4 regions of the Bradyrhizobium sp. LA6.8 genome follow, and region 1 is predicted to be linked to each of the others. Evidence: predicted binding sites of a transcription regulator. Region 1 holds the regulator's gene; each other region holds the start of a gene.
The links. The regulator PhoB, encoded in region 1, activates phosphate uptake and scavenging genes when phosphate is short. The targets are predictions, from matches to a motif close to TGTCATNNANCTGTCAT.
Positions count from the first base shown of each region.

Region 2: a site for PhoB is predicted at 2,811-2,827, ahead of ABIA90_RS12475 (YdcH family protein). Genes of this name have one in related genera too.
Region 3: a site for PhoB is predicted at 3,644-3,660, ahead of ABIA90_RS00285 (inorganic phosphate transporter). Genes of this name have one in related genera too.
Region 4: a site for PhoB is predicted at 1,704-1,720, ahead of ABIA90_RS05735 (DUF47 domain-containing protein). Genes of this name have one in related genera too.

Region 1 covers NZ_JBEPQQ010000016.1:50,062-55,841, reverse strand. Annotated here, with positions in the region: gene pstC (phosphate ABC transporter permease subunit PstC) at 1-904, shown strand, start outside; gene pstA (phosphate ABC transporter permease PstA) at 906-1,751, shown strand; gene pstB (phosphate ABC transporter ATP-binding protein PstB) at 1,748-2,569, shown strand; gene phoU (phosphate signaling complex protein PhoU) at 2,581-3,297, shown strand; gene phoB (phosphate regulon transcriptional regulator PhoB) at 3,313-4,020, shown strand; gene ABIA90_RS43585 (GcrA family cell cycle regulator) at 4,257-4,769, opposite strand; gene ABIA90_RS43580 (aspartate aminotransferase family protein) at 5,226-5,780, shown strand, end outside.
Region 2 covers NZ_JBEPQQ010000002.1:1,135,079-1,140,858, forward strand. Annotated here, with positions in the region: gene ABIA90_RS12440 (5-(carboxyamino)imidazole ribonucleotide synthase) at 1-355, opposite strand, end outside; gene purE (5-(carboxyamino)imidazole ribonucleotide mutase) at 352-840, opposite strand; gene ABIA90_RS12450 (hypothetical protein) at 933-1,136, opposite strand; gene ABIA90_RS12455 (GGDEF domain-containing protein) at 1,069-1,695, shown strand; gene ABIA90_RS12460 (hypothetical protein) at 1,758-2,009, opposite strand; gene ABIA90_RS12465 (hypothetical protein) at 2,031-2,249, opposite strand; gene ABIA90_RS12470 (YdcH family protein) at 2,377-2,583, opposite strand; gene ABIA90_RS12475 (YdcH family protein) at 2,913-3,095, shown strand; gene ABIA90_RS12480 (NAD(P)/FAD-dependent oxidoreductase) at 3,237-4,340, opposite strand; gene ABIA90_RS12485 (sensor domain-containing protein) at 4,543-5,780, shown strand, end outside.
Region 3 covers NZ_JBEPQQ010000001.1:64,332-70,111, forward strand. Annotated here, with positions in the region: gene ABIA90_RS00275 (GMC family oxidoreductase) at 1-508, opposite strand, end outside; gene ABIA90_RS00280 (M20 aminoacylase family protein) at 720-1,892, shown strand; gene ABIA90_RS00285 (inorganic phosphate transporter) at 1,966-3,594, opposite strand; gene ABIA90_RS00290 (UdgX family uracil-DNA binding protein) at 3,703-5,145, opposite strand; gene ABIA90_RS00295 (putative DNA modification/repair radical SAM protein) at 5,145-5,780, opposite strand, start outside.
Region 4 covers NZ_JBEPQQ010000001.1:1,291,622-1,297,401, forward strand. Annotated here, with positions in the region: gene ABIA90_RS05725 (branched-chain amino acid ABC transporter permease) at 1-636, shown strand, start outside; gene ABIA90_RS05730 (branched-chain amino acid ABC transporter permease) at 638-1,606, shown strand; gene ABIA90_RS05735 (DUF47 domain-containing protein) at 1,763-2,407, shown strand; gene ABIA90_RS05740 (inorganic phosphate transporter) at 2,423-3,430, shown strand; gene sugE (quaternary ammonium compound efflux SMR transporter SugE) at 3,423-3,737, opposite strand; gene ABIA90_RS05750 (peptide chain release factor 3) at 3,896-5,515, shown strand; gene ABIA90_RS05755 (UCP034077 family protein) at 5,748-5,780, shown strand, end outside.

The DNA of each region.
Region 1 (5,780 bases):
CTTCTACTGGATCACGCGGCTGTCCGCGATCTCGGTGCTGCTCATCCTCGGTGGCATCATCATCTCGCTGATCGTCGGCGCGTTCCCGGCGATGAAGGAATACGGCTTCGCCTTCCTGTGGACGCAGCGCTGGGCGCCGTCGGCAGATCCGCCCGTGCTCGGCGCGCTCGGCCCGATCTACGGCACGCTCATCACCTCCTTCATCGCGATGGCGATCGCCATTCCGGTCGGTCTCGGCATTGCGATCTTTCTGACCGAGCTCTGCCCGCAATGGGCGCGCCGCCCGATCGGCATGGCGATCGAGCTGCTCGCCGGCATTCCCTCGATCATCTACGGCATGTGGGGCTTCTTCGTGCTCGGCCCGTTCCTGGCCAACACGTTCCAGCCCTTCATGATCAAGATCTTCGACGGCGTCCCCGTGCTGGGCGCGATCTTCGCAGGCCCGCCGTCCTATCTCAGCCTGTTCAACGCGGCGCTGATCCTCGCCATCATGGTGCTGCCCTTCATCACCTCGATCTCGGTCGACGTGTTCAAGACGGTGCCGCCGGTGCTCAAGGAAGCCGCCTACGGCGTCGGCTGCACCACCTGGGAAGTCGTGCGCAGCGTGGTGATCCCCTACACCCGCGTCGGCGTCATCGGCGGTGTCATGCTGGCGCTCGGCCGCGCGCTCGGCGAGACCATGGCGGTGACCTTCATCATCGGCAACTCGTTCCGCATCTCGTCGTCGATCTTCGCCCCGGGCACCACGATCTCGGCGGCGATCGCATCGGAGTTCGCCGAGAGCGACGGCCTGCACCAGTCCGGCCTGATCCTGCTCGGCCTGCTGCTGTTCGTGCTGACATTCTTCGTGCTCGCGGCTGCACGGTTGATGCTGATGCGTCTTGAAAAGAAGGCGGGGAAGTAACATGAACCCGATCTACGCACGCCGCCGCCGCATGGACATCGTCATCCGTGTGCTCTGCCTGGCTGCCGCTGCCTTCGGCGTCACATGGCTCGCGCTGATCCTGATGACGCTGCTCTACAACGGCATTGCCGGCCTGAACCTGGAGCTCTTCGTTGCGGACACGCCGCCTCCGGGCTCGACCGAGGGCGGCCTGCGCAACGCCATCGTGGGTTCGATCATCATGACCGTGCTCGGCGTCGGCATCGGCGCGCCGCTCGGTCTGTTCGCCGGCACCTATCTCGCCGAGTACGGCCGCAACGACCGCCTGACCTCGGTGATCCGCTTCATCAACGACATCCTGCTCTCGGCGCCCTCGATCATCATCGGCCTGTTCATCTATGGTGCGGTGGTGGTTCCGATGCGCGGCTTCTCGGCGATTGCCGGCTGCCTCGCGCTTGCGGTGATCGTCATCCCGGTGGTGCTGCGCACGACCGAGGACATGCTGCTGCTGGTGCCGAACGCACTGCGTGAGGCGGCCTCGGCGCTCGGCCTGCCGCGCTCGCTGGTGATCAAGCGCATCGCCTATCGCGCGGCGCGCTCGGGCCTCATCACCGGCGTGATGCTGGCCACCGCCCGCGTCGCCGGCGAGACCGCGCCGCTGCTCTTCACCGCGCTGTCGAACCAGTTCTTCAGCCTGGGTCTGAACAAGACGATGGCGAACCTGCCGGTCACCATCAACAATTTCGTGCAGAGCCCCTACGCCTACTGGAAGCAGCTCGCCTGGAGCGGCGCGCTGCTCATCACCCTGACCGTTCTTGCCCTAAATATTGGCGCGCGCATTCTGAGCGCCGAGAGGACCGCAAAATGAGTGATCTTTCCGTATCGATGAGCGCGGCCGGTGGTTTGCCGCAGGCGCCGGTGCTGCCCGAAGCTCCGGCCAAGGTGACGGTGCGCAACCTCAATTTCTATTACGGCGAGCACCACGCGCTGAAGAACATCAATCTGGCGCTCGGCACCAACCGCGTCACGGCGTTCATCGGCCCGTCGGGCTGCGGCAAGTCGACCCTGCTGCGCATCTTCAATCGGATGTACGACCTCTATCCGGGCCAGCGCGTCACCGGTCAGCTCATGCTCGACCAGACCAACGTCCTCGACCCCAAGCTGGACCTCAATTTGCTGCGCGCTCGCGTCGGCATGGTGTTCCAGAAGCCGACGCCGTTCCCGATGACGATCTACGAGAACATCGCCTTCGGCATCCGCCTTTACGAGAAGATCTCGAAGTCCGAGATGGACGACCGCGTCGAGAAGGCGCTGCGCGGCGGCGCGCTGTGGAACGAGGTCAAGGACAAGCTCAACGCCTCCGGCCTGTCGCTCTCCGGCGGCCAGCAGCAGCGCCTCTGCATCGCCCGCACGGTCGCGGTGCGGCCCGAGGTGATCTTGTTCGACGAACCCTGCTCGGCGCTCGACCCGATCTCGACCGCCAAGGTCGAGGAGCTGATCCAGGAGCTGTCCGAGAACTACACGATCGCGATCGTCACCCACAACATGCAGCAGGCGGCGCGCGTCTCCGACAAGACCGCTTTCATGTATCTCGGCGAGCTGATCGAGTTCGACGACACCAGCAAGATCTTCACGTCGCCGACCGACCGGCGCACGCAGGATTACATCACCGGCCGGTTCGGCTGAGGAGACGGAACATGGGTTCTGAACATACCGCAAAGGCCTTCGACACCGACCTCCAGGAGCTCACGCGCCTGGTCGCCGAGATGGGCGGCATCGCCGAGCGCATGATCGTCGATTCCGTCGACGCGCTGATCCGCCGCGACGTCGCGCTCGGCCAGCGCGTCGTGACCATCGACGCCGAGCTCGACGCGCTCCAGAAGAAGATCGAGGAGCGCGCCGTTCTCACCATTGCGCGCCGCCAGCCGATGGCGGTGGATCTGCGCGAGATCGTCGGCGCCATGCGCGTCGCGACCGATCTCGAGCGGATCGGCGACCTCGCCAAGAACATGGGCAAGCGCGTCGCGGCGCTGGAGACGGATTTCCATCCGCTCAAGCTGTTCCGCGGCCTGGAGCACATGACCGACCTCGTGCAGCAGCAGGTCAAGTCGGTGCTGGACGCCTATGCCGCGCACGATCTGCCGGCGGCAATGGCGGTGTGGAAGGGCGACGAGGAAGTCGACGCCATCTGCACCTCGCTGTTCCGCGAGCTCCTCACCTACATGATGGAGGATCCGCGCAACATCTCGTTCTGCATCCATCTGATGTTCTGCGCCAAGAACATCGAGCGCATCGGTGACCACGCCACCAACATCGCCGAGACCGTGTTCTACATGATCGAGGGCCAGGCGATCACTGACAAGCGGCCGAAGGGCGACATGACGACCTTCGCCACGACGGTCCCGAACACTTAAGGAGCGACGAACACCATGGGCGCACGCATTATGGTGGTTGAGGACGAGGAAGCTCTCACCGAGCTTCTCCGCTACAACCTCGAAGGCGACGGCTATGACGTCGAGACGGTGATGCGCGGCGACGATGCCGACACCCGCCTCAAGGAGCACATCCCCGATTTGATCGTGCTCGACTGGATGCTGCCGGGCCTCTCCGGCATCGAGCTGTGCCGGCGGCTGCGCACCCGGCCCGAGACCAAGCAGCTCCCGATCATCATGCTCACCGCGCGCGGCGAGGAGAGCGAGCGGGTGCGGGGCCTTGCGACCGGCGCCGACGACTACATCGTCAAGCCGTTCTCGGTGCCGGAGCTGCTGGCACGCGTGAAGGGCCTGCTCAGGCGCGCCAGCCCGGAGCGGCTCGCCACCGTGCTCGCCTATGGCGACATCGAGCTTGACCGCGACAAGCGTCGCGTGGCGCGTTCGGGCCGGCCGATCGATCTCGGCCCGACCGAATATCGCCTGCTGGAGTTCTTCCTGGAGCATCCCGGCCGCGTGTTCTCGCGCGAGCAGCTGCTCGACAGCGTCTGGGGCCGTGACATCTACATCGACGAGCGCACCGTCGACGTCCATATCGGCCGCCTGCGCAAGCTGCTCAATCTCGGCCGCGAGCAGGACCCGATCCGCACCGTCCGCGGCGCGGGCTACGCACTGGACGATCGCTTTGCGAAGGCGGAGCAGGCGTAAGCTCGGTGAGCTGCGGCCACAGTCTCGGTGTCGTCCCGGACAAGCGTAAGCGCGGGTCCGGGACACCCACCGCGAGTGATTATTGTGCCAAAAGGTAACTCCGAGTCCCCGTAGCCACATCTTGCGGTGGTTAAGGGTCCCGGATCTGCGCGCGTTTGAGGCGCGCTTGTCCGGAACGACATCGGATTTGTTGAGCCGCCATCGTGTGACGGCTCCTTTCCGAGCTCAGAACGACCTCAGCGCGGACCCGGCTTCACCGGCGCGCGCCGGCGATCGGCCGCGGGCTGATACGCCACGCGCGAGTGCTGAGCGCAGTAGGGCAGGCCGGAGAGCGCCTTGCCGCCGCAGAAGAAGAAATCCGGGCTCGAGGGATCGCCGACCGGCCAGTGGCAGGTGGCCTCGTTCAGCTCCAGCAGCGACAGCCGCTGGCTCATCGGCACGACGTTGTCGTAGGTGACCGGTTCGGCCTCGACCTCGACTTCGAAGGCCTGCGCCAGCGCGGTGTTGCCGCGCGCGATCGGGCGTGTCACCCGCATCATGTGCTGGGCGGGGCGCGCCTTGCGCGGCCGCGGCGCTGCCGACGAAGGGCTCTTGGCGCGGCCCGACAGGCCGAGCCGGTGCACTTTGCCGATCACGGCATTGCGGGTCACATTGCCGAGTTCAGCGGCGATCTGGCTGGCCGAAAGTCCGGCCTCCCAGAGCTTTTTCAGCTGCTCGACGCGATCATCCGACCAGGTCAAAACGGTCATTGCACCCTTTCCTTCGCCGGCGCCTGCCATCCTGGCGGCCGCACGGCGAATGCCTAAGCTTCGAAAAACCCGTGCCGCCAGAATCCCTTAAGGCTCGCCGGGCGCACCAGATGCGCCCGAACGCTTACGCCGGTACATGAGGACTTAGAGGATCAGAACTGCTGCACGAGATGTCGTATCTGACAAGCCAAACGCTACAATATGGCGTGACTCACGCGCAAGAGTCCGCCGACTCGCTTCCACATGTTCCGTGGCGGAAATACGCAAAATCGCCACCGCAAGACTACGGATTCTGCGTTTCGCGAGGCTTTCCGGGCGGCATTGACACCGGTTTCACCAGGCATAAGATAGTCTCGCGTGCCGCCCTTAAAAGGCGGCACGTTTCGTTTTCCGGGCCGGTCAATGGTGCGTTGCGCAATGCACGCTCACACCGTCCGCAACATTCAAGTGATCGTCATGACTAACAGCGCAGCGCCGCATTTGCTCCCCGTTTTCGCCAGGTCCGACCTCGGTTTCGAGCGCGGCGAAGGCTGCTGGCTGATTGCGACCAATGGCGACCGCTATCTCGATTTCACCTCGGGCGTGGCGGTGAATGCGCTCGGCCATGCTCATCCTGCGTTGGTCAAGGCGTTGCAGGAGCAGGCCACCAAACTCTGGCACATGTCGAACCTGTTCCAGAGCCCGGACGGCGAGAAGCTTGCCGCGCGTCTGTGCAATGAAAGCTTCGCGGACTTCGTGTTCTTCTGCAATTCCGGCGCCGAAGCGCTGGAAGGTGTGATCAAGCTGGTCCGCCATCATCACTTCTCCAAGGGTCATCCGGAACGTTACCGCATCATCACCTTCGAAGGCGCCTTCCACGGCCGCACGCTGGCAACGCTCGCCGCGACCGGTTCGGCAAAATATCTCGAGGGGTTCGGCCCGCCGATGGACGGCTTCGACCAGGTCCCGCATGGCGATATCGAAGCCGTCAAGAAGGCGATCGGTCCGCAGACCGCCGGCATCCTGATCGAG
Region 2 (5,780 bases), on a different contig from region 1:
TCACGAAATCCTTCTCGGCGAGCCGGTCCTGGGTGGTCTCGAGGATCTTGCGGTTGGGCAGCACCGGGCGACGCGCGTCCAGCACCATCGCGGCGGCAGACGGCACGTTCTCGAATTCGTAGGTGATGACGTCGACGTCGTTGGCGAACAGCTCGAGCGCTTCGACGTCGGCATATTCGGCGCAGGTCGCGTTCAGCACGACGTCGAAGGCGGGCGAGTCCGGATCGGGCGAGAATACCTGGCAGCGCAGGCCGAGCCGCGCCGCAGCCATGGCCAGCATCCGCCCCAATTGTCCGCCGCCGAGGATTCCGATGGTGTCGCCGGGCTTCAGCTTCACCTGCTTTGCGTCAGTCACGCCTTGTCCTCCGGGCGCTCCGCAACCGCCTCGGTCTGTGCCTTGCGCCAGGCGGCGAGACGGTCGGCCAGGGCCGGGTCGGACAATGCGAGCACTGAAGCCGCAAGCAGCGCCGCGTTGATCGCGCCGGCCTTGCCGATGGCGAGGGTGCCGACCGGGATGCCCGCGGGCATCTGCACGATCGAATAGAGCGAATCGATGCCCTTGAGCGTCCTGGATTCGACGGGAACGCCGAACACGGGCAGTTCCGTCAGCGCCGCCGCCATGCCGGGCAGATGCGCAGCGCCACCCGCGCCGGCGATGATGACCTTGTAGCCTGCCGCCTTGGCACCCTTGGCGAATGCAAACAGCCGGTCGGGGGTGCGGTGTGCCGAAACGATGCGGGTATCGGCGGCAACGCCGAGCGCTGCGAGCGTGTCGGCGGCATGCCGCATCGTCTCCCAGTCCGACTGGCTTCCCATGATGATGGCGATCGGCGCGGTCATGACGTCAATTGTGCTCGGAAAACAGAAAGATAGGCCAGATTAACGGTTCCGGCCGGTGGCTCGCAAGGCGGTGGCAAGGAGAAGGGAATGCACTATCCTGTCTTGGTGAATCCCCGCAAGCCTTCATTGAGCAGGATGCCCATGAAGAAACCAAAAAGGGCGAGCGCTGCGAAGGCCAAAAAGGGCCGGAAAGCCAGCGCCAGCCGGTCCAAAGCTGCCCCCAGGCGGCTGGCGAAGCGCTCAGCCAAGCCGGCGCGGCGCGGAGCGTCGGCCGCCGACGACACCAGGGCGACCATCCGCGGCTTGCGGAGCAAGCTCAAGGAGGCGGCGCGGCGGGTCGCGGAACTGGAAGCTGCGGCCGACACCGATTTCCTGCTCGAGATTCCGAACCGGCGCGGCTTCGAGCGCGAGCTCGCGCGCGCCATCGCCTACATGAAGCGCTACCGCGCCAGCGGCGCGCTGATCGTCCTCGACGTCGATCGCCTGAAGCCGATCAATGATTCCTTCGGCCATGCCGCCGGAGACGAGGTGCTCAAGGCGATTGCGGCCACCCTGACGCGGCAGGTCCGCGCCTCGGACGTGGTCGGCCGGCTTGGCGGCGACGAGTTCGCGCTGCTGCTCTGGAATCTCAGCGAGACCGACGCCAAGGCGAAGGCCGCGACTTTCGAGCAGGCGATCGACGAATTGTCGTTTGCCTTTCGCGGTCAGCGCGTGACCGCGGGCGCCTCCGCAGGTGTCGCGCTGCTGGGGGCGCAGTCCGATGCAGGCCGCGCGCTGGAGGAGGCTGATGCCGCCATGTATGTGCGCAAGGCGCACCGGCGGCACGAGCCGCTGATCAGGCTGGTCAGCAACTAGGGCACGATCCTCGCGACAAATGCGGACCGCGTTGCGCGGAGATCATGCTCAAGCAACAACCCTTACAGCGTGGCCAGATCTTCCGGCACGTTGCCGAATTTGCGCAGCAGCGTGGCGTCGCCGAATTCGCCGGTCATGGGATCGCCGCTGCGGCTGAACGCAACCGCGCCGATATGGCCGGCACCGTGCGCCATGATCTCGGCGCGCCGCAACGCGGCCGCCGAGCTCTGGCATTCCTCCGCGGCGCCCGCGACAGGCGATCCGTCGGCATCGATCAGGAAGGGCATTGCAACGTAGTAGGTCACATCCGACATGGCGTTGCTCCGATGTTGAACTCAGGCGGCGCTGCTGTTGCTCCGCACCTTGCTGCGTGCGGTCTCGGGAATGCAGCCGGCTGAAATCGCCGCCTGTAATTCTTCCAGCTCTGCTTCCAGATATTCGTTGGCCATGATCAGCGCCTTGATGGTGCTGCGCAGATTGCCGTCGCACATCGCGATCGCCTGGTCGCAGGCCTGTTCATAATGGCTGTTGTCGAGAAGGGCGGTTGCCGACATCTGCGTTGTCCTCGGGGGTTTCCTGGGCGTTTCCTGGGGCGGTGGGATGCCCAAATGTTCCTATTTTGTTCTTTTCGAGTCAAGCGGATTCGGATGCGGCGAGCTGCCACGAAAAGGGCCTCGCGGTTCAGGCGATGATGTCCGGCGTGATCTGGTCTTCGATGAACGCGATACGGTCGCGCAACAACAGCTTGCGCTTCTTCAACCGTTGTAACCGCAACAGGTCGGGGGCAGGCGATTGATGCATCGCATCGATCGCGGCGTCGAGATCTCGGTGTTCTTGCTGCAACCGGGTGAGCTCGGCTTCGAGCTCACGCTCGTCTTCATTGGTCATGTTCGCGGTGGCCGAAAACCCGATGGGCGTGAGATTCAAGGCTGTGGATGCCCTGTGGAAATTATCGTCCTTGCGCGCCGTGATCGCAAGCGATCTCGGGCCGCCGCTCACCGAACTCTCGCAAGATATTTCGACGATTCGTTGCGGCGTTGCGCAAGCACATTGATATCATGGATTTTTCCAGCGTGGTTCCTTACTCACGATTCGTTACATATGAATTTTCAAAAATGACGCTGCGACGACGGATACATATCGACAGAACGAATCGGTGATGTACACTTGTTTGTCCGGATCGAATCCAAGGTTTCCCCCTACCGAGGAGGTTTCGAATGACAATTCAGGCACATCTGGTTGAATTGGAACGGAAGCACAAAACGCTCGAAAACGAATTGCACGAAGCTCTCGTGCACCTTTCAACAGACGACCTGCAAATTGTTGAGTTGAAGCGACGGAAGTTGATGGTCAAGGACCAGATCGAGCGTTTGAAGCACACCGGCGACACGCTCCACTAGTAACCCCTGTAACAGTGTAGAGTTGAACTTACCCTTTCATGCAGGGGTGAGAGCTATTGCGCTCATCCCTGCATGAAGGTGCGCAGCGTGCAAAGTTATTTGCACGGCACTTGGAGCCTTTCCGCTCCGATGGAAAATCCCCTAGATGCCTGCGAGCTCGGCGACGTGATCCGCGATCGCGAGCGATGACGTCAGTCCCGGCGATTCGATGCCGAACAGGTTGATCAGGCCTTCGACGCCGTGATCGCGCGGGCCCTGCATCAGAAAATCCTGCGTGGCCACCGCCGGCGGCACGATCTTCGGGCGAATGCCTGAATAGCTCGGCATCAGCGCGCCGTCGGGCAGCGTCGGCCAGTATCTCCGGATCGCCGGATAGAAGCGCTCGGCGCGTGATGGATCGACCTCGTAATTGATCGTCTCGATCCACTCGACGTCGGGGCCGAAGCGTGCCTGCCCGGCCATGTCCAGTGTCAGATGCACGCCGAGCCCGCCTGGCTCGGGCACCGGATAGATCAGGTGCGAGAACGGTGCCCTGGCGTTGCAGCTGAAATAGTTTCCCTTGGCGAGATAGGCGGGTGGAATCCGGTCGATCGGCATGCCGTCGATGTGGCGTGCGACCGTTGTCGCCGAGAGCCCGGCGGCGTTGACGAGCAGGCCGCATTGCAGCGTCATCGGCGCTTCGCCGCCGGCCTCGATCTCGATCGCATCGCCGGCTGCCTTGGCGCGGATCAGCGGGGTGTGAAACGCGAAGGCCGCGCCGGCTGCCTCGGCCTCGCCGCGCAGCGAGAGCATGTAGGCGTGGCTGTCGATGATGCCGGTCGATGGCGAGAGCAGCGCGGCATCGCAGGCGAGCGCCGGCTCCAGCGCGCGCGCGGCCTCGCCGGTGAGCAGCTGCATGTCGAGCACGCCATTGGCCTCGGCATGCGCCTTGATCGATTGCAGCTTCTCGGTCTCCTTGGCGCTGGTCGCGACGATCAGCTTGCCGCAATTCTTGTGCGGGATGCCGCGCTCGCCGCAGTAGCGGTACAGCTCATGCTTGCCGCTGACGCACATGCGCGCCATCCAGCTGCCGGCGCGGTAATAGATCCCGGCATGGATCACCTCGCTGTTGCGCGAGGAGGTGATGGTGCCGATGGCCTCGGCTTCCTCGAGCACGATCACCTCGCGCCCGGCCTGGGCAAGCTTTCGAGCCACCGCGAGCCCGACCACGCCGGCTCCGATGACGACGCAGTCGACCCTATCCATGGTTGTGCAGTGTATCCATTGAAAGCAACGGTGGCATCAGGCCTGAGAACCACGGCACCGGGCCGTTTTCCATTAAGGAAGCATTTATCATGTCAGGGCAATTGCCGTATTTGGCGTCACATTTTTCTGTTGCGCGTACAGGCGTTTACCCGATCCAAACCCGTGAAGCCAGACAATCCGACGTTGAAAGCGCGGGTGGCTGATGGCTGAGAAGAACTGGCACGTGGGCAGCACGCTTCCGATTGCTGTGCAGGCCGTCGTGTGCCTGGGCAGCGCGGTCGCGCCTGCGCGCGCCTTTGCGCTCTCGGACAGCTTCGCGCCGCCAGGCAAGCTCGATCCCAATTTGGTCTGGGAAGCGCTGATCGGCGGCATCGTCGTCTGTGCGTTCCTGGCCGCCATCGCGCTGTGGATCCATTCCTCGCTGCGCCGCACCAAGCGCTTGCAGCTGCGGCGCAACGCCTTCGTCTCCTCCGCCATGAACAATCTCAACCAGGGCGTGGTGATGACGGATGCGCAACGACGCATCATGTTCTGCAACGACCGCTATCTCGAGATCTACGGCCTGGCGCGCTCGGATCTGTGGACCGGGATGACCGGCTACGACATCCTCGAACTCAGGCGCAAGCGCGACGTCCTCGGCGGTGTCTCCGACGATGAGTTCTACGAGAAGGCGGCGAGCCCCAACGGCCTGATCACCGAACTGCCTGATGGCCGCGCCATCCTGGTGAAATATTTCGTGTTGCCGAACGGCGGCTCGGTCGCGACGCATCTGGACGTCAGCGATCAGCGCAAGCTGTCACGGCAGCTCGCCTCCACCAAGCAATTCCTGGAAACCGTGCTGGACCACGTGCCGGCCTGCGTCGCTGCGAAGAACATCGAGGACGGTCGCTACATCTTCGCCAACAGCGCCTATGAACGGTTCTGGGGGTTCTCGCGCGACCACGCCGTCGGCAAGAATGCGCGGGAGCTGTTCGCGCCCATCTCGACGGCCAGCATCGAGGCGGCCGACAAGGCGGCACTGAATTCGCCGGACGGCCAGTTCCGCAATGAATTCGAGGTCGACCGCGCCGGTGAACGGCGCATGGTTGCCTCGATCCGGATCGTGGTCCGCGACGAGAGCAACAAGCCCGAATTCCTGATGCTCGTGTTCGAGGATATCACCGACCGCCGCTCGCTGTCGCAGGAGCTGGAGAGCACGAAGAAGTTCCTGGAGCTTGTGGTCGACAACATTCCGGTGGCGCTCATCGTGGAGCAGGTCAAGGACGGCCGCTACCTGCTCGCCAATCGCAGCGCGGAGACGATCCTCAACCGCCGGCGCGAGGAGGCCACGGGCCTGACCGCCTCCGACATCTTCAATCCCAAGGAAGCCAAGCTGATCATCGCGCGCGACGAGGCCGCGATCAAGAAGCGCGGGATGATCACCGAGGAGCACCCGATCTC
Region 3 (5,780 bases), on a different contig from region 1:
TCTCCTCGGCGGCGTCGCCGACGGCGTCGAGAACGGCCCATGACAGCCGTGGCGCCTCGATGCGCCAGCCGCCGCCGGTGCCATGATGCTCGCTCGCGCCGAGGAAGTGATCTTCGAGTTTCTTGAACAGCGGGAGCACGTCGTCATAGCCCCAGCCGGTCATGCCGAGCTGGCGCCAGTGGTCGTAATCGGCGGCCTGTCCGCGCATCGAGATCATGGCGTTGATCGCCGATGAGCCGCCGATCACCTTGCCGCGGGGATAGGCCAGCGAGCGGCCGTTCAGGCCGGGCTCGGCCTCGGTCTTGAACATCCAGTCCGAGCGCGGATTGCCGATCGCGAAGAGATAGCCGACCGGAATGTGGAACCAGATCCAGTCGTCGTCGCCGCCGGCTTCGAGAATGAGGACGCGATTCCCTGATACGGCCGAGAGGCGGTTGGCGATGATGCAGCCGGCCGTGCCGGCTCCGACGACAATGTAGTCAAACTCACCTTCGAGGCGCCTCGGCATTCTGCTTCCACCCAAACAGGCGTCATGCCCGGGCTTGTCCGGGGCATCCACGCGCTTTCCGTCCTAATAGTCAGACGTGGATGGCCAAGACAAGCTGGTGACAAGCCCGGCCATGACGAGAGCACAGGGGACCCTCGATCCACGGGAGTTAGGTGGACTGGTGCTTGCATGGTAGACAGTCCTGTATTCCCAACAAGGCTTGAGACCCTCCATGCCCATCGTGAACCGCGTCGCCGACCTCCAACCCGATATTCAGGCCTGGCGCCGGGACATCCACCAGCATCCGGAGCTGCTGTACGACGTTCACCGCACCGCAGCATTCGTTGCGGACCGGCTGCGCGAGTTCGGCTGCGACGAGGTCGTGACCGGCCTCGGGCAGACCGGCGTGGTCGGCGTGATCAAGGGCAGCAAGCCGGCCGGCGACGGGCTCAAGGTGATCGGCATGCGCGCCGACATGGACGCGCTGCCCGTCGACGAGCAGACCAACCTGCCTTACGCCTCCAAGACTCCGGGCAAGATGCACGCCTGCGGCCATGACGGCCACACCGCGATGCTGCTCGGTGCGGCCCGCTACCTCGCCGAGACCCGTAACTTCGCCGGTGATGCTGTGGTGATCTTCCAGCCGGCCGAGGAGGGCGGCGCCGGCGGCGCGGCCATGGTCAAGGACGGCCTGATGGAGCGCTTCGGCATCGAGCAGGTCTACGGCATGCACAACGGCCCGGGCATTCCGATCGGCTCGTTCGCGATCCGGCCGGGCCCGATCATGGCGGCGACCGACGAGGTCGACATCATGATCGAGGGCCTCGGCGGCCATGCCGCGCGTCCGCACAAGTGCATCGATTCCGTGCTGGTCGGCGCGCAGGTGATCACCGCGCTGCAGTCGATCGTCGCCCGCAGCGTCGATCCCCTGGAATCGGCCGTGATCTCGATCTGCGAATTCCACGCCGGCAATGCCCGCAACGTCATTCCGCAGACTGCGACGTTGAGGGGCACCATCCGCACGTTGTCGCCGGAGGTGCGCAAGCTGGTCGAGAAGCGCGTGCACGAAGTGGTGGCGGGCGTGGCGCAGATCACCGGCGCCAAGATCGACCTGCACTACAAGCGCAACTACCCTGTCGTGAACAACCACGCCGCGGAGACCGAGGTGGCGCGGCGCATCGCCAGGAACGTTGCCGGCGAGGCCAATGTGCACGAGATGCCGCCGCTGATGGGTGGCGAGGATTTCGCCTACATGCTGGAAGCGCGGCCCGGCGCGTTCATCTTCTGCGGCAACGGCGACAGCGCCGGCCTGCATCACCCCGCCTACAATTTCAACGACGAGGCGATCGTGTTCGGCACGTCCTATTGGGTCAAGCTGGTCGAGGAATCGCTCGCGGCGTCTTAACGCCGACCCCCGAAGCACAAACGAAAAGGGCCCGTGCATCGCACGGGCCCTTTGTCTTTGAGGCGCGTGATCTTCAGAAGATCCGCGAGAAGATCACGTAGAGCGTGGCCGACAGCGCGATCGCGCAGGGCAGCGTCAGCACCCAGGCCATCAGCAGGTTGCGGATGGTCGCCATCTGCAGGCCCGAGCCGTTCGCGGCCATGGTGCCGGCGACGCCGGACGACAGCACGTGGGTGGTCGAGACCGGCAGACCGAACACGTCGGCGGCGCCGATCGTGGCGGCGGCGACCAGCTCGGCGGAGGCGCCCTGTGCGTAGGTGAGATGGGTCTTGCCGATCTTCTCACCGACGGTGACGACGATGCGCTTCCAGCCGACCATGGTGCCGAGGCCGAGCGCGATGGCGACGGCGACCTTCACCCAGGTCGGGATGAACTTGGTGGCGCTATCGAGGCCGCCCTTGTAGGCGTTCAAGGTCGCGACCTCTTCCTTGTTGAGGTCGTTTTCCTTGTCCTTCATCAGGAAGCGGATCGCTTCCGAGGTCAGGTACATGTCGTTACGGGTGTTGCCGACCACTTCCGCCGGTACCTTGTTGAGCGAGCCGTACTTCGCGACCTGGTCGCCGACATCCTTCACCAGCACCGACAGCGAGGGGTAGGTGCCTTCGCTGATGTGGTGCGAGGTGATGTACTGCGTCACCGCAGGACGGGGATCGCCGATGATCGAGTGACCGGCGCCCTTGGCCGCGATCACCTTGGAGGCTGCCTCCGAGACCTTCTGGAACTGGGCGACCTGGCTCTCCGGCAGCGCGCGGTTGAGCGCGTAAGCGGTCGGCACGGTGCCGATCAGGATCAGCATGATCAGGCCCATGCCCTTCTGGCCGTCGTTCGAGCCGTGGGCGAAGCTGACGCCGGTGCAGGTTGCGATCAGCAGGCCGCGGATCCAGAGCGGCGGCGCCTTGTTGCCTTCGGGCGCGGCATAGAGCGCAGGGTTGCGCACGATGAACTTGAGCAGCAGCAGCAGCACGGCGGCGCAGATGAAACCGAACAGCGGCGACAGCAGGAGCGCGTAGCCGATCTCGGTGGCCTTGCTCCAGTCGACGCCCGAGGTGCCGTCGCGGCCGCGCATGACGGCATTGGCGATGCCGACGCCGATGATCGAGCCGATCAGCGTGTGCGAGGAGGAGGCGGGCAGGCCGAAATACCAGGTACCGAGGTTCCAGATGATCGCGGCGATCAAGAGTGCGAACACCATGGCGAAGCCGGCGCTGGAGCCGACCTGGAGGATCAGCTCGACCGGCAGCAGCGAGACGATGCCGAAGGCGACCGCGCCGGAGGACAGCAGCACGCCGAGGAAGTTGAAGAAGCCCGACCACATCACCGCGAATTCAGCCGGCAGCGAATGGGTGTAGATCACGGTCGCCACCGCGTTGGCGGTGTCGTGGAAGCCGTTGACGAATTCGAAGCCGAGCGCGATCAGCAGCGCGACGAACAAGAGGATGTAGGGCAGGAAGGTCGTCACCTTCGTGCCGGTCGCGTTGACGTCGACATAGATGCTGTAGGCAACGAACAGCAGGCCTGCGGCAAGGATGCCGAAGAACAGGATCATCGTTAGCGGGTTAAAACCCTTGTCGAGATTTGGCCTGGAAGCCGGCTGGACAGGCGTCGGATCGCCTACCGCACGGTCGAATGCAACATCTGTCATTTTTGGACGCCCCCTTAACTAATTTGAAGGGCTATTGTCCGCGATGGATTTGAAGGCTGGATGACAGCTGCGTCGTAAAGTCGCTTTCCCTCCAGTATTTGCCAGTATTTAGGCGGCGCGTGCGGCTTTCTTCTGCAAACCGGCGGCAATCTTCAGGTCTTCGACAAAGCGCTGATATTCCAGCACTTTGGCTTCCGGATCGGGCAGTCGCAGCAGATAGGACGGGTGCACTGTCACCAGCGCCTTGCGCCCGTCGGGCAGGTCTATGAGCCGGCCACGGGTCTTGCCGATCGGGGTGATCTTGCCGAACACGCTCTGCGCGGCGGTGGCGCCCATTGCCACAATGAGCTCGGGCTGGATTACCGAAACTTCCCGCTCGTACCATTGCCGGCACGCCCGGATCTCCGGCGTCGCCGGCTTCTGGTGCAGACGGATCTTTCCGCGCGGCACGAATTTGAAGTGCTTGACCGCGTTGGTGACGTAGACCTTGTTGCGGTCGACGCCGGCTTCCTGAAGCGCACGGTCGAGCATCTGGCCGGCCGGGCCGACGAAGGGGTGGCCGGCGAGGTCTTCCTTGTCGCCGGGCTGCTCGCCGACCAGCATGATGGTCGCATCTCTCGGGCCCTCGCCGAACACGGTCTGCGTCGCGTCCTTGTAGAGCGGGCAGGCGCGGCAATGCGCGGCCTCCTCGCGGAGCGCTTCGAGATCGTCGGCAGCCAGCTTGCGTGGCATCGGAGCCTCCGGCCGCTTCTGGGGCTTGTGCGGATCGGTTGCAGCATTGGCGATCATGGCGCCGGTCATGCGCTCGGCATCCTCGATCAAGGGCTTAATGATCGACGCCTCGGGCAGGTTCCTCCAATATTTCTTCGGCATCTCCGTCTGCATTGCCTTCACCTTCAGCCGCGCCGGATTGAAGATGCTGGCGTAGTAGCGCCGCCAGGTTTCCTCGAGCCGGTCTTCGCCGGGTGCTTCGTTCTTGCTCACGCCCGACGTGAACGAGAGCGCGTGGCCATCCCAATGCGCACACAGATCGGGTGTCAGGATCGACCAGGGCATGTCGGCGAAGCGCTTGGCGAAGAACGGTGCGGCGAGCTCGACGATGTAATGCTCCGGCTCGAACCAGGCGACGTAATGCGCCGCGCGTTCGCGGCCGAACTCGCGGAATCGCACGAAGGCATGCATCTTGTGCTCGTCGCGATGAACCGCTCGTGCCATCGCCGTGACTTGCGCGACATCGGGATCGGTCGCGACCTCGATGAGATCGTGATTGTCCTTCAAGCGCCAGAGCAGGCGATAGAGGATCGCAAAGCGCTCGCCGTCGCGATGCAGGATCGCGGCCTTGGCGAGATCGACGAATTTTGCCGAGACATTGAAGGTGCCGTCGTTCACCTCAAGTATCGGAGACGGCGCGGGCGGTGCGAACAGCTCGGCTTCGCCGCCTTGCACGGTCCAGGTGACATCGGTTGGCGGCACATGATGAAGCACGAGGCTGCGTGCGGCTTTGCGCCAGCCGTCGAAATCGGTTTGATTGTCGAGGGTGATGTACTGCATCAGAAGCCAAACCCCAATTGTGTTGCCTTCGGCTTGAACCGTTCGATCAGCCGCGCCTCGTCGAGGCGATGCGGCGCGGGGCGGTGATCGCTGAGGACGATGAAAGGCAGCGCCTTGTTGCGGGGCACGTGCAGCCGCGCGAGATCGGAGAGGCGGATCGTGGTGGTGCGCCGCGTCGCGATGATGCGTTCGACCGCCTTGGTGCCGAAGCCCGGCACGCGCAGCAACTCCTCGCGGCTGGCACGGTTGACGTCGAGCGGGAAGCGGTCGCGATGGCGCAGCGCCCAGGCGAGCTTCGGATCGATGTCGAGCGGCAGCATCGCGCTGTCATCAACGATCTCCGCAACGTCGAAACCGTAGAACCGCATCAGCCAGTCGGCCTGGTAAAGCCGGTGCTCGCGCAGCAGCGGCGGCTGTACCAGAGGCAAAGCGCGGCTGGCATCGGGGATCGGGCTGAAGGCGGAGTAATAGACGCGCCGCAGCCTGTAGGAGCCGTAGAGATTGGCGCTGGTGTGGAGAATGGTGTGATCAGAGGCCGTGTCGGCGCCGACGATCATCTGTGTGCTCTGTCCGGCGGGTGCGAAGCGCTGCGGCCTGGCCTTCGTCTTTGTGCTGCGGTTTTCCTCGGCCTCGTC
Region 4 (5,780 bases), on a different contig from region 1:
ATGATCCTGGAACGGACCATGCTGCAATGGCTGACGGGGCTCGACCACCTCTACGGCCTGCTCCTGACCTTCGGCATCGCGCTGATCGTGCAGGGCGTGTTCCAGAACTATTTCGGCTCCTCCGGTCTGCCTTACGCCATTCCGGACCAGCTCAAGGGCGGCATGAATCTCGGCTTCATGTTCCTGCCGATCTATCGCGGCTGGGTCGTCATCTTCTCGCTGGTGGTGTGTATCGCCACCTGGTTCCTGATCGAGAAGACGCGGCTCGGTGCTAACCTGCGCGCCGCCACTGAAAATCCGACGCTGGTGCGCGCTTTCGGCATCAACGTGCCACGCATGATTACGCTGACCTACGGTCTCGGCGTCGGCCTTGCCGCGCTCGCCGGTGTGCTCTCGGCGCCGATCAACCAGGTGCGGCCGTTGATGGGCGCCGACCTCATCATCGTCGTGTTCGCGGTGGTCGTGATCGGCGGCATGGGATCGATCATGGGCTCCATCATCACCGGCTTTGCGCTCGGTGTGATCGAGGGCCTGACCAAGTATTTCTACCCCGAGGCCTCCAACACCGTCGTGTTCGTGCTGATGGTGCTGGTGCTCTTGGTGAAGCCAACGGGACTGACGGGAAGGGCGGCCTGATATGACAGCCTTGACGGACGACACGCTGCCGGTAACCCCGCGCGCGATGCGTGACGAGATGGTCGTGTTCGTGGTGATGGCGCTGCTGCTGGCGTCGGTGCCCTTCACGGGCGTCTATCCGTTCTTCGTGATGCAGGCGCTGTGCTTTGCGCTGCTTGCCTGCGCCTTCAACCTGCTGATCGGCTATGGCGGCCTGTTGTCGTTCGGCCACGCAATGTTCATGGGCACCGCCGGCTATTGCAGCGCGCACGCGCTGAAAGTGTGGGCGTTGCCGCCGGAGCTCGGCATCCTCGTTGGAATCGCCGCGGCGTTCGGGCTGTCGCTCATCACCGGCTATATCTCGATCCGCCGCCAGGGCATCTATTTCTCGATGATCACGCTGGCGCTGTCGCAGCTCCTGTACTTCATCTACCTCCAGGCGCCGTTCACCCATGGTGAGGACGGCATTCAGGGCATTCCGCAGGGGCGGATGTTCGGTTTGCTCGATCTCTCCAAGCCGACGGTGCTTTATTACGTCGTGTTGGCCGGCTTCCTCGCCGGCTTCCTGCTGATCTACCGCATCATCAACTCGCCGTTCGGTGAAGTGCTGAAGTCGATCCGCGAGAACGAGCCGCGCGCGATCTCGCTCGGCTACCGGACCGACCAATATAAATTCCTGGCTTTCGTCCTGTCCGGCACGCTGGCCGGCTTTGCCGGATCGCTGAAGGTGTTCGTGGCGCAGAATGCCTCGCTCACCGACGTGCACTGGACGATGTCGGGCGAGGTCGTGCTGATGACATTGGTCGGCGGTCTCGGCACCATTTTCGGTCCCGTGGTCGGCGCCTTCGCGATTATTGCCATGCAGCAATATCTGGCCGGCTTCGGCCAGTGGGTGACGGTGATCCAGGGCTCGATCTTCGTGGTCTGCGTGCTCACCTTCCGCCGCGGCGTCATCGGCGAAATCGCCCATTACTTCCGGCGCTCGCTATAAGCCTTTGATATCGCACAGATTTTATTGGTGCGCGAATCCGGTGGATGATCCGACTCCGCGGGCGTGAGATGACACGCGCGCGGAGCGGAAATGGTCTATGACAGTTTTGTGACGGCCAGTTCGGGCCGGGCCATTTCCAACCGGTAGCCTATCCCCATGATGCGATGGTTTCGCGCTTTCCTGCCCAAGGAAGAACGGTTCTTCGACCTGTTCGACCGCCATGCACAGACCGTGATCCAGGGCTCGATCGCACTCCAGGGCATGCTCAACGGGGGCGAGGAGACGCCGGTCTACTGCCAGCGTGTCAACCAGTTCGAGAACGACGCCGACAACATCACCCGTGAGGTGCTGACGGCGGTGCGCCGTACCTTCATCACCCCCTTCGACCGTGGCGACATCAAAAATCTCATCACCTCGATGGACGATGCCATCGACCAGATGCAGCAGACGGCCAAGGCCGTGATGCTGTTCGAGGTCCGCACCTTCGAGCCGCCGATGCGGGAGATTGGTGGGCTTCTGATCGAATGCGCCAATCTCGTGGGGCGGGCGTTGCCGCTGATGCAGTCGATCGGCCCGAACGTCGCGATGCTGACCGCGATCACGGAAGAGCTGGGCAAGCTGGAGGGCCGGGTCGACGATCTCCATGACATCGGGCTGAAGGAGCTGTTTCTCAAGCACCGTGATGGCAGCGCGATGGATTTCATCGTCGGCGTCGAGATCTACGACCATCTCGAAAAGGTGGCCGACCGTTTCGACGACGTCGCGAACGAGATCAACAGCATCGTCATCGAGCAAGTTTAGGGCAGGGGTCGCGCCGTGGATGCTGCGCTCGGACTTCCTGTCCTCGTCGGCTTGATCGCCGTCGCGCTGCTGTTCGACTTCCTGAACGGCCTGCACGACGCCGCCAATTCGATCGCGACCATCGTGTCCACCCGCGTGCTGCGGCCGCAATTCGCGGTGCTCTGGGCCGCGTTCTTCAATTTCATCGCCTTCATGGTGTTCGGGCTGCATGTTGCCCAGACCATCGGCACCGGCATCATCGATCCCGCGGTGGTCGACGCCCAGGTGATCTTCGCGGCGCTCGTCGGCGCGATCGTCTGGAACCTGGTGACCTGGGGGCTCGGCATCCCATCCTCCTCCTCGCATGCGCTGATCGGTGGCCTTGTCGGCGGCGGCATGGCCAAGGCGGGGATCTCGGCGGCGGTGTGGAGCGGCCTGTCCAAGGCGGTGCTTGCGATCGTGCTGTCGCCGCTGGTCGGCTTCCTGCTTGCGATGATGCTGGTCGCGATCGTGTCCTGGCTTTCGGTGCGCTCGACGCCGTTCGCGGTCGATCGCGCCTTCCGCATCCTGCAATTCGCCTCCGCCTCGCTCTATTCGCTCGGCCATGGCGGCAATGACGCCCAGAAGACCATGGGCATCATCGCGGTGCTGCTGTATTCGCAGGGCCATCTCGGCGGCGAATTCTCGGTGCCGTTCTGGGTGGTGCTGTCCTGCCAGGCCGCGATGGCGCTGGGCACGCTGATGGGCGGCTGGCGCATCGTCCGCACCATGGGCCTGCGCATCACCAAGCTGACGCCGATGCAAGGCTTTTGCGCCGAGACCGGCGGCGCCGCGACGCTGTTCATGGCGACCTTCCTCGGCGTTCCCGTCTCGACCACCCACACCATCACTGGCGCGATCGTCGGCGTCGGCGCGGCCCGCCGCGTCTCGGCGGTGCGCTGGAACGTCGCGAGCTCGATCGTCTATGCCTGGGTGATCACGATCCCGGCCTCGGCCATTGTCGCGGCGCTGACCTGGTGGGCGGTCCAGATTTTCGTCAGGTGACGAATTTCAGCCCAGCGATGCCGGCGACGATCAGCCCGATGCTGGCGAGGCGGAACGCCGTGGCCGGCTCGCCGAACAGAATGATGCCAAGCGCGGCGGTACCGACCGCGCCGATGCCGGTCCAGACCGCATAGGCGGTTCCGACGGGCAGTGTTTTAAGAGCAAGTCCGAGCAGAATGACGCTGCCGGCCATCGCCACGAGCGTGATGACGGACGGAACAAGCTTGGTAAAGCCCTCGGTGTATTTCAGGCCGATCGCCCAGGTAATCTCGAGAAGACCGGCGACGAACAGGATGCTCCAGGCCATGACGACCCTCCATTCAAGGCAGGGTCGTCCCCGCGGCGGATATGCTGATGAGGGGGGAGGCCGTCCTCCCCGGGAGCGGATATGGGGCTGGCCGTAGGGCTCCGCAATCACCACATGAGGCTTGATCAGGCCCATTTTCCCTGCCAAACGCTCCCGCCATGTCCGACATCGCCATATCAGCCGACTCGCCGGCCCGTTCCCCGCTTGCCACCGAGGTGGCGCGGCGGCGCACCTTCGCGATCATCTCCCACCCGGACGCGGGCAAAACCACGCTGACCGAGAAACTGCTGCTGTTCGGCGGCGCCATCAATCTCGCCGGCCAGGTCAAGGCCAAGGGCGAGCGGCGCAACACCCGTTCGGACTGGATGAAGATCGAGCGCGAGCGCGGCATCTCGGTCGTGACCTCGGTCATGACCTTCGAGTTCGAGGGTCTCGTGTTCAACCTCCTGGACACGCCGGGCCACGAGGACTTTTCGGAGGACACCTACCGTACGCTCACAGCGGTCGACTCCGCTGTCATGGTGATCGACGCCGCCAAGGGCATCGAGGCGCGCACCCGAAAGCTGTTCGAGGTCTGCCGCCTGCGCGACATTCCGATCATCACCTTCATCAACAAGATGGACCGCGAGAGCCGCGACGTCTTCGAGCTGCTCGACGAGATCGAGAAGACGCTGGCGCTCGACACCACGCCGATGACCTGGCCGGTCGGCCGCGGCCGCGATTTCCTCGGCACCTATGACGTCGCCAATGGCGGCGTGCGCCTGCTCGAAGGGGGCGGCGCCAAGACTGGCGCGGCCCAGCAGATCGAGATTGCGGAACTGGCCAAGCTCAACGCCAATCTTGACGTCTCCGCGGTGAAGGACGAGCTCGAGCTCGTCACCGAGGCTTCGAAACCGTTCGAGCTCGCCGCCTTTCGCGAGGGCCATCTGACGCCGGTCTATTTCGGCAGCGCGCTGCGCAATTTCGGCGTCGGCGACCTCCTGCAAGGTCTCGGCAAGTTCGCGCCGGAGCCGCGCGCGCAGGAGAGCGACCAGCGCAAGATCGAGGCGACCGACCCGCGCATGAGCGCCTTCGTGTTCAAGATCCAGGCGAACATGGATCCGAACCACCGCGACCGCATTGCTTTTGCGCGGCTGTGCTCCGGCAAGCTCAGCCGCGGCATGAAGGCGAAGCTGGTGCGCACCGGCAAGAGCATGCCGCTGTCGAGCCCGCAATTCTTCTTCGCGCAGGACCGGTCGGTCGCGGACGAAGCCTTCGCCGGCGACGTCGTCGGTATTCCCAATCACGGCACGCTGCGCATCGGCGACACCCTGACCGAGGGCGAGGATTTCACCTTCGTCGGCGTACCGAGCTTCGCGCCGGAAATCGTCCGCCGCGTGCGTCTCACCGACGCGATGAAGGCGAAGAAGCTGAAGGAAGCGCTTCAGCAGATGTCCGAAGAGGGCGTTGTGCAAGTGTTCCGCCCGCGCGACGGCGCACCGGCGCTGGTCGGCGTGGTCGGGGCGCTGCAGCTTGACGTGCTGAAGGCACGGCTCGAGGCGGAATATTCGCTGCCGGTCGAGTTCGAGGTCAGCGAGTTCCAGCTCGCCCGCTGGGTCTCATCCGAAGATCGCAAGAAGCTCGACACTTTCATCGCCGCCAACACCTCGAGCATCGCCGACGATGTCGACGGCGATCCCGTGTATCTGGCGAGAAACGAGTTCTATCTCGGCTACGCCAGGGAGCGCGCCGAGGGCATCGAGTTCACGAACGTCAAGGACGTCAAGAAGAAGGGGTAGGGCGGTCTCTGCGCGCTGCTGCGTGGCCACACTCCGCTGTCATTCCCCGCGAAGGCGGGGAATCCAGTACGCCGCAGCCTTTCGATTCCATCACCGCCGTCTCGGAGTACTGGGTCGCCCGGTCGAGTCGGGCGACGACACCGGAGCTAAACGCGAGCATGTGAACAGCCGCGGGCTTGACGCGTTCGTTGGCAATGCCACGTTTGTGCGTGTGACATTGTGAGCTCGCATCATGTGGCGCGGCATCCTCGTTTTCCTCCTGTTG